Linked DNA regions of Marichromatium purpuratum 984. The main gene of each other region encodes a partner of the protein of the gene in region 2 in a complex. Links are inferred from orthologs where the notes say so. Each region holds a gene or a part of one and is shown on either strand. Other genes may lie near its edges.

Region 1 (2,980 bases), 3.2 Mb from region 2 along the record:
AATCCACCATGGCCAAGGCAGCACGCGAAAAGATCCGTCTCAACTCGAGCGCAGGGACCGGTCACTTCTACACCACGACCAAGAACAAGCGCAATCAGCCCGGCAAGATGGAGATCAAGAAGTTCGATCCCGTCGTTCGCCAGCACGTGATGTACAAGGAAGGCAAGATCAAGTAAGTCCGCCCATGCGGCATGATCCGACCCTGCAGTCGACCGAGCGCCGGTCGCGATCTCGGTGCCCCGCGCCCGAGCATCGATCAAAGCCCGCATGTCGCGGGCTTTTTTCGTGTCGGTCTCTCGATCATCCGGCGTCGTCGATGAGATAGGCATGTTCCGCCGGGGTACCGCTCAGCGGTGAGTCCGGCTCCGGGCGCCATTCGAGCCAGCGTTCGATCTCCTCGGCCAGCGCCAGGTCCAGATCGGTGACCCCACCGGCCGAATGGGTGCTGAGCCGGATCCCGACGTGGTCGTAGCCGAGTTCCAGCTCGGGGTGATGCCAGGCAAGCTCGGCGAGATGCGCGATGGCGTTGGCCGCGAGCAGTGTCGCCCGCCAGCCGCTGGTGCGATAGTCGCGTCTCAGCGCGCCGTCCTGGTGACGCCAGCGTGGCAGCGCTTGGTTCAGCCGCCGGGTGATATCCGGTGATGACAGTGGTCGTGGGGTCGCCATGGTCGTCGCTCCTCCGCAAGTCCGCGGGCGCGGCTGCGTCCCGCCTCGTCGCTTCGAGAGTGAGGGTGGGACGACGCATCGCCAAGCCTGCCAGCGGTCGTCAGTCACGAGAACCGATCACCGATGCCCGATCGCCACTCGGCGGGTCCGCTGATCCGCGAGTTCCCCTATGTCGAGGATTGCACGACGTGTTTCGCGTCGCTGCTGCGCCGCCGCTGGCCGGTGTGGCTCGACAGCGGCCGCCCCTTCACCGATCAGGGGCGCTACGACATCCTCAGCGCCGATCCACGCCTGGTGCTGGTGACGCGTGGGAACGAGACCACGCTGACCGATGTCGACGGTGTCAGGCGCCGCTCCGACGCCGACCCCTTCGCCCTGCTCGCCGAGGCCCTCGGTCCGTCACACCCCTGCCCCGATGGACTGCCCTTCGCCGGTGGCGCCATCGGTTTCTTCGGCTATGACCTCGGGCGTCGGCTGCAGGGGTTGCCCGCGCGCGCGCACGCGCCAGGCGCGCCACCGGATCTCGCCGTCGGGCTCTATGACTGGGGCCTGGTGGTCGATCATCACGAGCGGCGCGCCTGGCTGTTCGCCCCCACCGATGACGCACTCGATCGGCGCGCGCGCCTGCTCGGGGCGGCGGCGCCGCAGCTGCCGGCCTACCGCACCCACGGACCGGTGCGTCCAGACTGGTCGCATGCCACCTATGTCGAGGCGATCGCGCGCATCCATGCCTACCTGCGCGCCGGCGACTGTTATCAGGTCAACCTCGCCCAACGCTTCTCGGTGCGTGCGAGCGGTCATCCCTGGCACGCCTATCGGCTGCTGCGTGAACTCAATGCCGCGCCCTTCTCGGCCTATCTGCAGGGGCCGGACTGGCAGGTGCTGAGCTCCTCGCCCGAGCGTTTCCTGGAGGTTCGCGAGGGACGCGTCGAGACCCGGCCGATCAAGGGTACCCGTCCGCGCGATCCCGATCCGGCGCGCGACCGTGCCTTGGCCGAGATGCTGCGACTCAGCCCCAAGGATCGCGCCGAGAACCTGATGATCGTCGATCTGCTGCGCAACGACCTGGGGCGGGTGTGCGACTACGGCAGCGTGCGCGTGCCGGCGCTGTTCGCGATCGAGCACTATGCCCGGGTGCATCATCTGGTGAGCACGGTCAGCGGACGGCTCGCGCCCGGCCGCTCCGCCGTCGAACTGTTGCGCGCGGCCTTCCCCGGCGGCTCGATCACCGGCGCCCCCAAGCGCCGGGCGATGGAGGTGATCGACGAACTCGAAGCGGCGCCGCGCGGTCCCTACTGCGGTGCCATCGGTTATCTCGGCCGGGACGGCGCGATGGATACCAACATCGCCATCCGCACCCTGGTGCACGCTGCGGGTCGGACCCGGCTGTGGGCCGGTGGCGGCATCGTCGTCGATTCAGAGGCCGAGGCCGAATATCGCGAGACCCTCGACAAGGCCGCCCCGCTGCTCGAACTGCTCGAACGGTTGCGTGATCGCAACGGCTGAGTACGACCCGTCGGGACGTGGAGGTGGCTGGACGTTGCGCCGGGCTGTTCTATGATCGATCCCCGGTGGGGCGTCATCGTGTCCGTGTGGCGCCGCCCCGCACATCATCGAACCCAGCACGAGGCGCACACCGATGTCCGACCGACCCGATACCCAGGCCGTGAAGTCCTATCTGCTGACCCTGCAGGATCGTATCTGCGAGGCATTGCGCGACACCGACGGTGGCGCCGATTTTCGCGAGGATCTGTGGGAGCGCCCCGAGGGCGGTGGCGGACGCACCCGGGTGATGCAGGACGGGATGCTGTTCGAGCAGGGCGGGATCAACTTCTCGCACGTGCGCGGCGAGGCCCTGCCGGCGGCGGCGAGCGCCTCGCGCCCGGAACTGGCCGGGCGCAGTTACGAGGCGATGGGGGTCTCGCTGGTGGTCCATCCGCAGAACCCCTATGTGCCCTCATCGCACCTCAATGTCCGTTTCTTCCTCGCCGAGCACCCCGAGGACGACCCGGTGTGGTGGTTCGGCGGCGGCTTCGACCTCACCCCCTATTACGGCTTCGAGGAGGACGCGGTGCACTGGCACCGCAATGCCCGGGACGCCTGCGCGCCCTTCGGCGAGGATCTCTATCCGCGCTACAAGCGCTGGTGCGATGACTACTTCTTCCTGCCGCACCGCAACGAGCCGCGCGGTATCGGCGGGATCTTCTTCGACGACTTCGACCAGGGCGGCTTTGCCAACAGCTTCGCCTTCACGCGCAGCGTCGGCGATCACTATCTCAGCGGTTACCTGCCGATCGTCGAGCGGCGCTGGGCG
Region 2 (5,560 bases):
ATCGGCGACTCGGTGAGCGATGTGCGTGCTGCACGGGCGGCAAAATTCGGTATCATCTGCACCAGCTATGGGTACAATCACGGCCAGGACATCCGCGACAGCGGTCCCGACGCGGTCATCGATTCGCTGACCGAACTGACCGGGATACTGGCCCCGTCCCGCTGAACGCGGGGCGACGACACGGCAAACGGACTCTGACACCTCATGTGGATCGACGCGGCTCGAGTGACGGTAGGGTGGCGATGGCGACGCTAAGTCGCCTTCGTCTGACCCCTATCGTCCAAACTCAGCCGTCAGGAGATCCACATGACTCCCGAGACCTTTTGTGCCCTCGCCGAGCAGGGCTATAACCGCATTCCGCTCGTCAGCGAGGTCCTCGCCGACCTCGAGACCCCGCTGAGCGTCTATCTCAAGCTCGCCGCCGGCGCCAACTCCTATCTCTTCGAGTCCGTCCAGGGCGGCGAGAAATGGGGCCGCTACTCGATCATCGGCCTGCCCTGCCGCACCCTGCTGCGGGTGCGTGGTCACGAGGTCAGCCTGGAGCGCGACGGCGCCGTGATCGAGTCGCACCAGGTCGCCGACCCGCTGGCCTGGATCGAGTCCTATCAGGCCCGTTTCGAGGCCTTCGACGTCGAGGGGTTGCCGCGTTTCACCGGCGGTCTGGTCGGCTATTTCGGTTACGACACCATCCGCTATATCGAGCCCCGGCTCGGCGACTCGCCCAACCCCGATCTGCTCGACACCCCGGACATCCTGCTGATGGTCTCCGACGAGGTGGTGGTATTCGACAACCTCAGCGGTCGGCTCTATATCGTCCTCCATCTCGACCCCACCGCGGGCGACACCCTGGAGTCGGGGCAGGCGCGGATCAATGCGCTCACCGAGCGCATGTGTCGACCGCTGGTGCCGCACCACAGCGGCGAGCGCCGCCGGGTCGACGAGAGCGACTTCGTCTCCGGTTTCACCGAGCAGGGCTTCAAGGACGCGGTCGAGCGGACAAAGGACTACATCCTTGCCGGCGACTGCATGCAGGTGGTGCTCTCGCAGCGGCTGTCGATCCCCTTCAAGGCCCCGCCGCTCGATCTCTACCGGGCGCTGCGCGGGCTCAACCCCTCGCCCTACATGTACTTCCTCGACTTCGGCGAGTTCCAGATCGTCGGCTCCTCGCCCGAGATCCTCACCCGGCTGGAGGACGAGGAGGTGACCGTGCGCCCGATCGCCGGGACGCGCAAGCGCGGCGCCAACGAGGCCGAGGACCAGGCGCTCGAACGCGATCTGCTGAGTGATCCCAAGGAGCTGGCCGAGCACCTTATGCTGATCGACCTCGGGCGCAACGATGCCGGCCGGGTCTCGGAGATCGGCAGCGTACGCCTCACCGACAAGATGGTGATCGAGCGCTACTCGCACGTCATGCACATCGTCTCCAACGTCACCGGGCGGCTGCGCGAGGGGATGAGCGCGATCGACGTACTGCGTGCGACCTTCCCCGCGGGTACCGTCTCCGGGGCGCCGAAGATCCGTGCCATGGAGATCATCGACGAGCTCGAACCGGTCAAGCGCGGGATCTATTCCGGGGCGGTGGGCTATCTCTCCTGGAACGGCAACATGGACACCGCCATCGCCATCCGTACCGCGGTGATCCGCGACGGGACCCTGCACATCCAGGCCGGCGCCGGCATCGTCGCCGATTCCCAGCCCGAGCTGGAGTGGCAGGAGACCATGAACAAGGGACGCGCCATCTTCCGCGCGGTGAGCGCCGCCGAGATGGGCATCGATCGTTACGGCTGCGGGCTGAAGGGGGAATGACCATGTTGCTGATGCTCGACAACTACGACTCCTTCACCTACAACCTGGTGCAGTATTTCGGTGAACTCGGCGCCGAGGTGCGGGTGGTGCGCAACGACGAGTGCACGGTCGACGAGGTGGTGGCGATGCGCCCCGAGCGCATCGTCATCTCCCCCGGGCCCTGCACCCCCAACGAGGCGGGGATCTCGATGGCGCTGATCGACGCCATGGCCGGGCGGGTGCCGATCCTCGGCGTCTGTCTCGGTCACCAGTCGATCGGCCAGGTGTTCGGCGCGCGCATCGTCCGCGCCCGCGAGGTGATGCACGGCAAGACCTCGCCGGTGTACCACCGCGCCTGCGGGGTGTTCGCCGGGCTCGCCGACCCCTTCGTGGCGACCCGCTATCACTCGTTGGTGATCGACCCCGAGAGCCTCCCCGAGTGTCTCGAGGTGACCGCCTGGACGCAGACCGAGGACGGCGCGCTCGATGCGATCATGGGGGTGCGACACCGCAGCCTGCCGATCCAGGGGGTGCAGTTCCACCCGGAGTCGATCCTCAGCGACCACGGCCACGACCTGCTGCGTAACTTCATCGAGGATCGGGACTGATGGACATCAAGGACGCCATTGCACACTGTATCGAGCGACGTGACCTCGACGACGCGCAGATGCGCGCGGTGATGCACACCATCATGACCGGGGGGGCGAGCGCGGCACAGATCGCCGGCTTCCTGGTCGCGCTGCGGATGAAGGGCGAGTCGGTCACCGAGATCGCCGCCGCCGCGGCGGTGATGCGCGATCTCGCCGCCGGGGTCGAGCTCGACGGTCTCGATCATGCCGTCGACATCGTCGGCACCGGGGGCGACGCCTCGGGGACCTTCAACGTCTCCACCACCAGCATGTTCGTCGCCGCCGCCGCCGGTTGCCGGGTGGCCAAGCACGGCAACCGCTCGGTGTCGAGCAAGTCCGGCGCGGCCGACGTGCTCGAGGCCGCCGGGGTGCGCCTCGACCTCAGTCCGGCGGAGGTGGCGCGCTGTGTCCACGAGGTCGGGGTGGGCTTCATGTTCGCCCCGGGGCATCACAGCGCGATGAAGCACGCGGTCGAGCCGCGCCGCGCGCTCGGGGTGCGCACCCTGTTCAACGTCCTCGGTCCGCTGACCAATCCGGCGCGGGTCTCCAACCAGGTACTCGGGGTGTTCGCCGAGCACCTGCTCGAACCCCTGGCCGAGGTGTTGCGCCGACTCGGCAGTCGCCATGTGATGGTGGTGCACGCCCGTGACGGGCTCGACGAGATCAGCATCGGCGACAGCACCGACATCGCCGAGCTGCGCGACGGCGAGATCCACCGCTACAGCGTGCGCCCGGAGGACTTCGGGCTCACCCGTGCCGCGCTCGAGCAGGTGCGGGTCTCGGGGCCGGAGGAGAGTCTGCAGGTGCTGCGCGGGGTGCTCGACGGCGAGCCCGGCGCGGCGCGCGAGATGGTGCTGCTCAACGCCGGCGCAGCGATCTATGTCGCTGGGCGGGCGCCCTCGCTGGCGGCGGGGGTGGGTCGTGCCGCCGAGGTGATCGACAGCGGTGAGGCACTGCGCCGGCTCGATCGGCTGTGTGTCCTGACCAGCGGTCTCGATGCCGCGCTGGCCACGAGTTGAGGACGGAGAGATGCGAGAGACCCCGGATATCCTGAAGAAGATCGTCCACCGCAAGGCCGAGGAGGTGAGCGCGCGTGCCGCGCATCGCCCGCTCACCGAGTTGCGCGCCGCCGCCGCCGAGCAGGCGCCCGCGCGCGGCTTCGCGCAGGCGCTGCGCGCGCGTGTCGCCGCCGGCGACCCGGCGGTGATCGCCGAGGTGAAGAAGGCCAGCCCGAGCAAGGGGGTGCTGCGCGAGCACTTCGTCCCGGCCGAGATCGCCGAGCGCTACGCCGCCGCCGGCGCCGCCTGTCTCTCGGTGCTCACCGACGCCGACTTCTTCCAGGGCAGCGAGCGCTATCTGCGCGAGGCGCGCGCGGCCTGCGCGCTGCCGGTGATCCGCAAGGACTTCATCATCGACCCCTATCAGGTCGTCGAGGCGCGCGCCATCGGCGCCGACGCCATCCTGCTGATCGCCGCCTGTCTCGACGACGCCCAGCTCCGCGACCTCGGCGCCCTGGCCGGCGAGCTCGGGCTCGACGTGCTCGTCGAGGTCCACGACGGCGAGGAGCTCGATCGCGCCCTGGCCTGTCCCGGTGAGCTGATCGGTATCAACAACCGCGACCTGCGCAGCTTCGAGGTCAGTCTCGAGACCACCCTGGGACTGCTCGACCGGGTGCCGGAGGAGCGGCTGCTGGTGACCGAGAGTGGCATCCTCGAACGTGCCGATGTCACCCGGATGCGCGGGCACGGGGTCAATGCCTTCCTCGTCGGCGAGGCCTTCATGCGCGCCGAGGATCCCGGCGCCGCGCTACACGCGCTGTTCTTCGCCGACTAGACCCCGACGCCGCGCCGCGCTGCCGAGAGGGCGCGGCGGCGGTCGGGTCCTCGTCCCGCATCCTCCCCGAGCCCGTGCGTGCGCGATCGCACCGACAGCGTGCAGGGGCGAGTCCGTGAGTCGTGATCGGGGAGATGTGCCGCGAGCGTGCCGCCGGGCGTGATGCGCCGACCGGGGCTGTGGTCGGCGTGGTCTGGGGCTCAGCGGGTGCCGAACACCACGATGGTCTTGCCCTTGACGCTGACCAGCCCCTGTTCCTCGAGGTTCTTGAGCACCCGGCCCGCCATCTCGCGCGAGCAGCCGACGATGCGTCCGAGTTCCTGACGGGTGACGCGGATCTGCATCCCATCGGGGTGGGTCATGGCGTCGGGCTGCTTGCAGAGATCCAGCAGTGTTCCGGCGATGCGCCCGGTGACGTCGAGGAAGGCCAGATGGCTGACCTTGCGGCTGGTCTGGCGCAGCCGGGTGGAGAGCTGGTAGCCGACGCTGTAGAGGAAGTCCTTGGCGTAGACCTTGAACTCGTTCTCGAGCAGCCGGTCGAGGCGCTGATAGGTGATCTCGGCGACCTTGCACTTGGTGCGGGTACGCACGATCACGCTGCGCGTGTTCTGTGGCACGAACAGCCCCATCTCGCCGATGAACTCGCCCTTGTTGATATAGGCGAGCATGATCGTGCGCCGCTCGTCGGCGTCATCGATCAATGCGGCAGCCGACCCCTCAATCAGATAGTAGAGGCTTTCCGCTGGCTGGCCCTGGCGGATGAAGTCCACGTTCTTGTCGTAGGTCTTGGTATGACACTGCGACAGGAAGGGCTGCAGCCAGGGTGGATCCTTTTTCGGTGGTGTCAGAATGCTCATGCGAAGCTTGCCAGAGCGCCTTGTCGTCTCACGATTCTATGCATGCTGCTGTGCATTGTCGAACTGTGTTAGCCTTCGCCCGGTTCGAGGCCGGGGTCGGTCGGGCGTGGCCTGGCGGGTGACGGCGGAGCAGACGGGAGCAAACGGGATATGAAGGCGCGGGTGAAGTGGCTCGAGGGTGCGGCCATGGTCGGCATGGCCGGCGATGCGGGGTCCGAACATGCAGTGGTGATGGACGGACCGCCCCAGTACGGGGGGCGCAACCTCGGTCCTCGACCGATGGAACTGCTGTTGATCGGCATGGGTGGCTGCACCCAGTTCGATGTGATGCAGATCCTGCGCAAGGCCCGCCAGCAGGTCAGCGACTGTGTGGTCGAGCTCACGGCCGAGCGTGCCGAGCGCGATCCCAAGGTCTTCACCCGGATCCATGCGCACTTCATCGTCAGCGGACAGGGA

Evidence for each region. The genes of interacting proteins can lie anywhere in the genome.
Region 1: the proteins of MARPU_RS01595 (region 2) and pabB are in contact, whole or in part, in a solved structure (PDB 8RP0), measured with the Escherichia coli proteins. The link is inferred for Marichromatium purpuratum 984 from one-to-one orthologs.

The regions. Positions count from the first base shown.
Region 1 is NZ_CP007031.1:3,563,355-3,566,334, reverse strand. It holds pabB (aminodeoxychorismate synthase component I), read left to right. Parts: upstream 1-789; coding sequence 790-2,172; downstream 2,173-2,980. Other genes in the region: hemF (oxygen-dependent coproporphyrinogen oxidase), read left to right, coding at 2,306-2,980; MARPU_RS15485 (4a-hydroxytetrahydrobiopterin dehydratase), read right to left, coding at 301-666; rpmG (50S ribosomal protein L33), read left to right, coding at 9-176. UniProt on the Escherichia coli protein: Part of a heterodimeric complex that catalyzes the two-step biosynthesis of 4-amino-4-deoxychorismate (ADC), a precursor of p-aminobenzoate (PABA) and tetrahydrofolate.
Region 2 is NZ_CP007031.1:349,856-355,415, forward strand. What follows is about bases 658-3,600. They hold MARPU_RS01595 (anthranilate synthase component II), read left to right. Parts: upstream 658-1,808; coding sequence 1,809-2,393; downstream 2,394-3,600. Other genes in these bases: trpE (anthranilate synthase component I), read left to right, coding at 658-1,806; trpD (anthranilate phosphoribosyltransferase), read left to right, coding at 2,393-3,433; trpC (indole-3-glycerol phosphate synthase TrpC), read left to right, coding at 3,444-3,600. Outside these bases: MARPU_RS01585 (phosphoglycolate phosphatase), read left to right, coding at 1-165; more of trpE, read left to right, coding at 307-657; more of trpC, read left to right, coding at 3,601-4,247; cAMP-activated global transcriptional regulator CRP, read right to left, coding at 4,448-5,104; MARPU_RS01615 (OsmC family protein), read left to right, coding at 5,255-5,560. UniProt on the Escherichia coli protein: Part of a heterodimeric complex that catalyzes the two-step biosynthesis of 4-amino-4-deoxychorismate (ADC), a precursor of p-aminobenzoate (PABA) and tetrahydrofolate.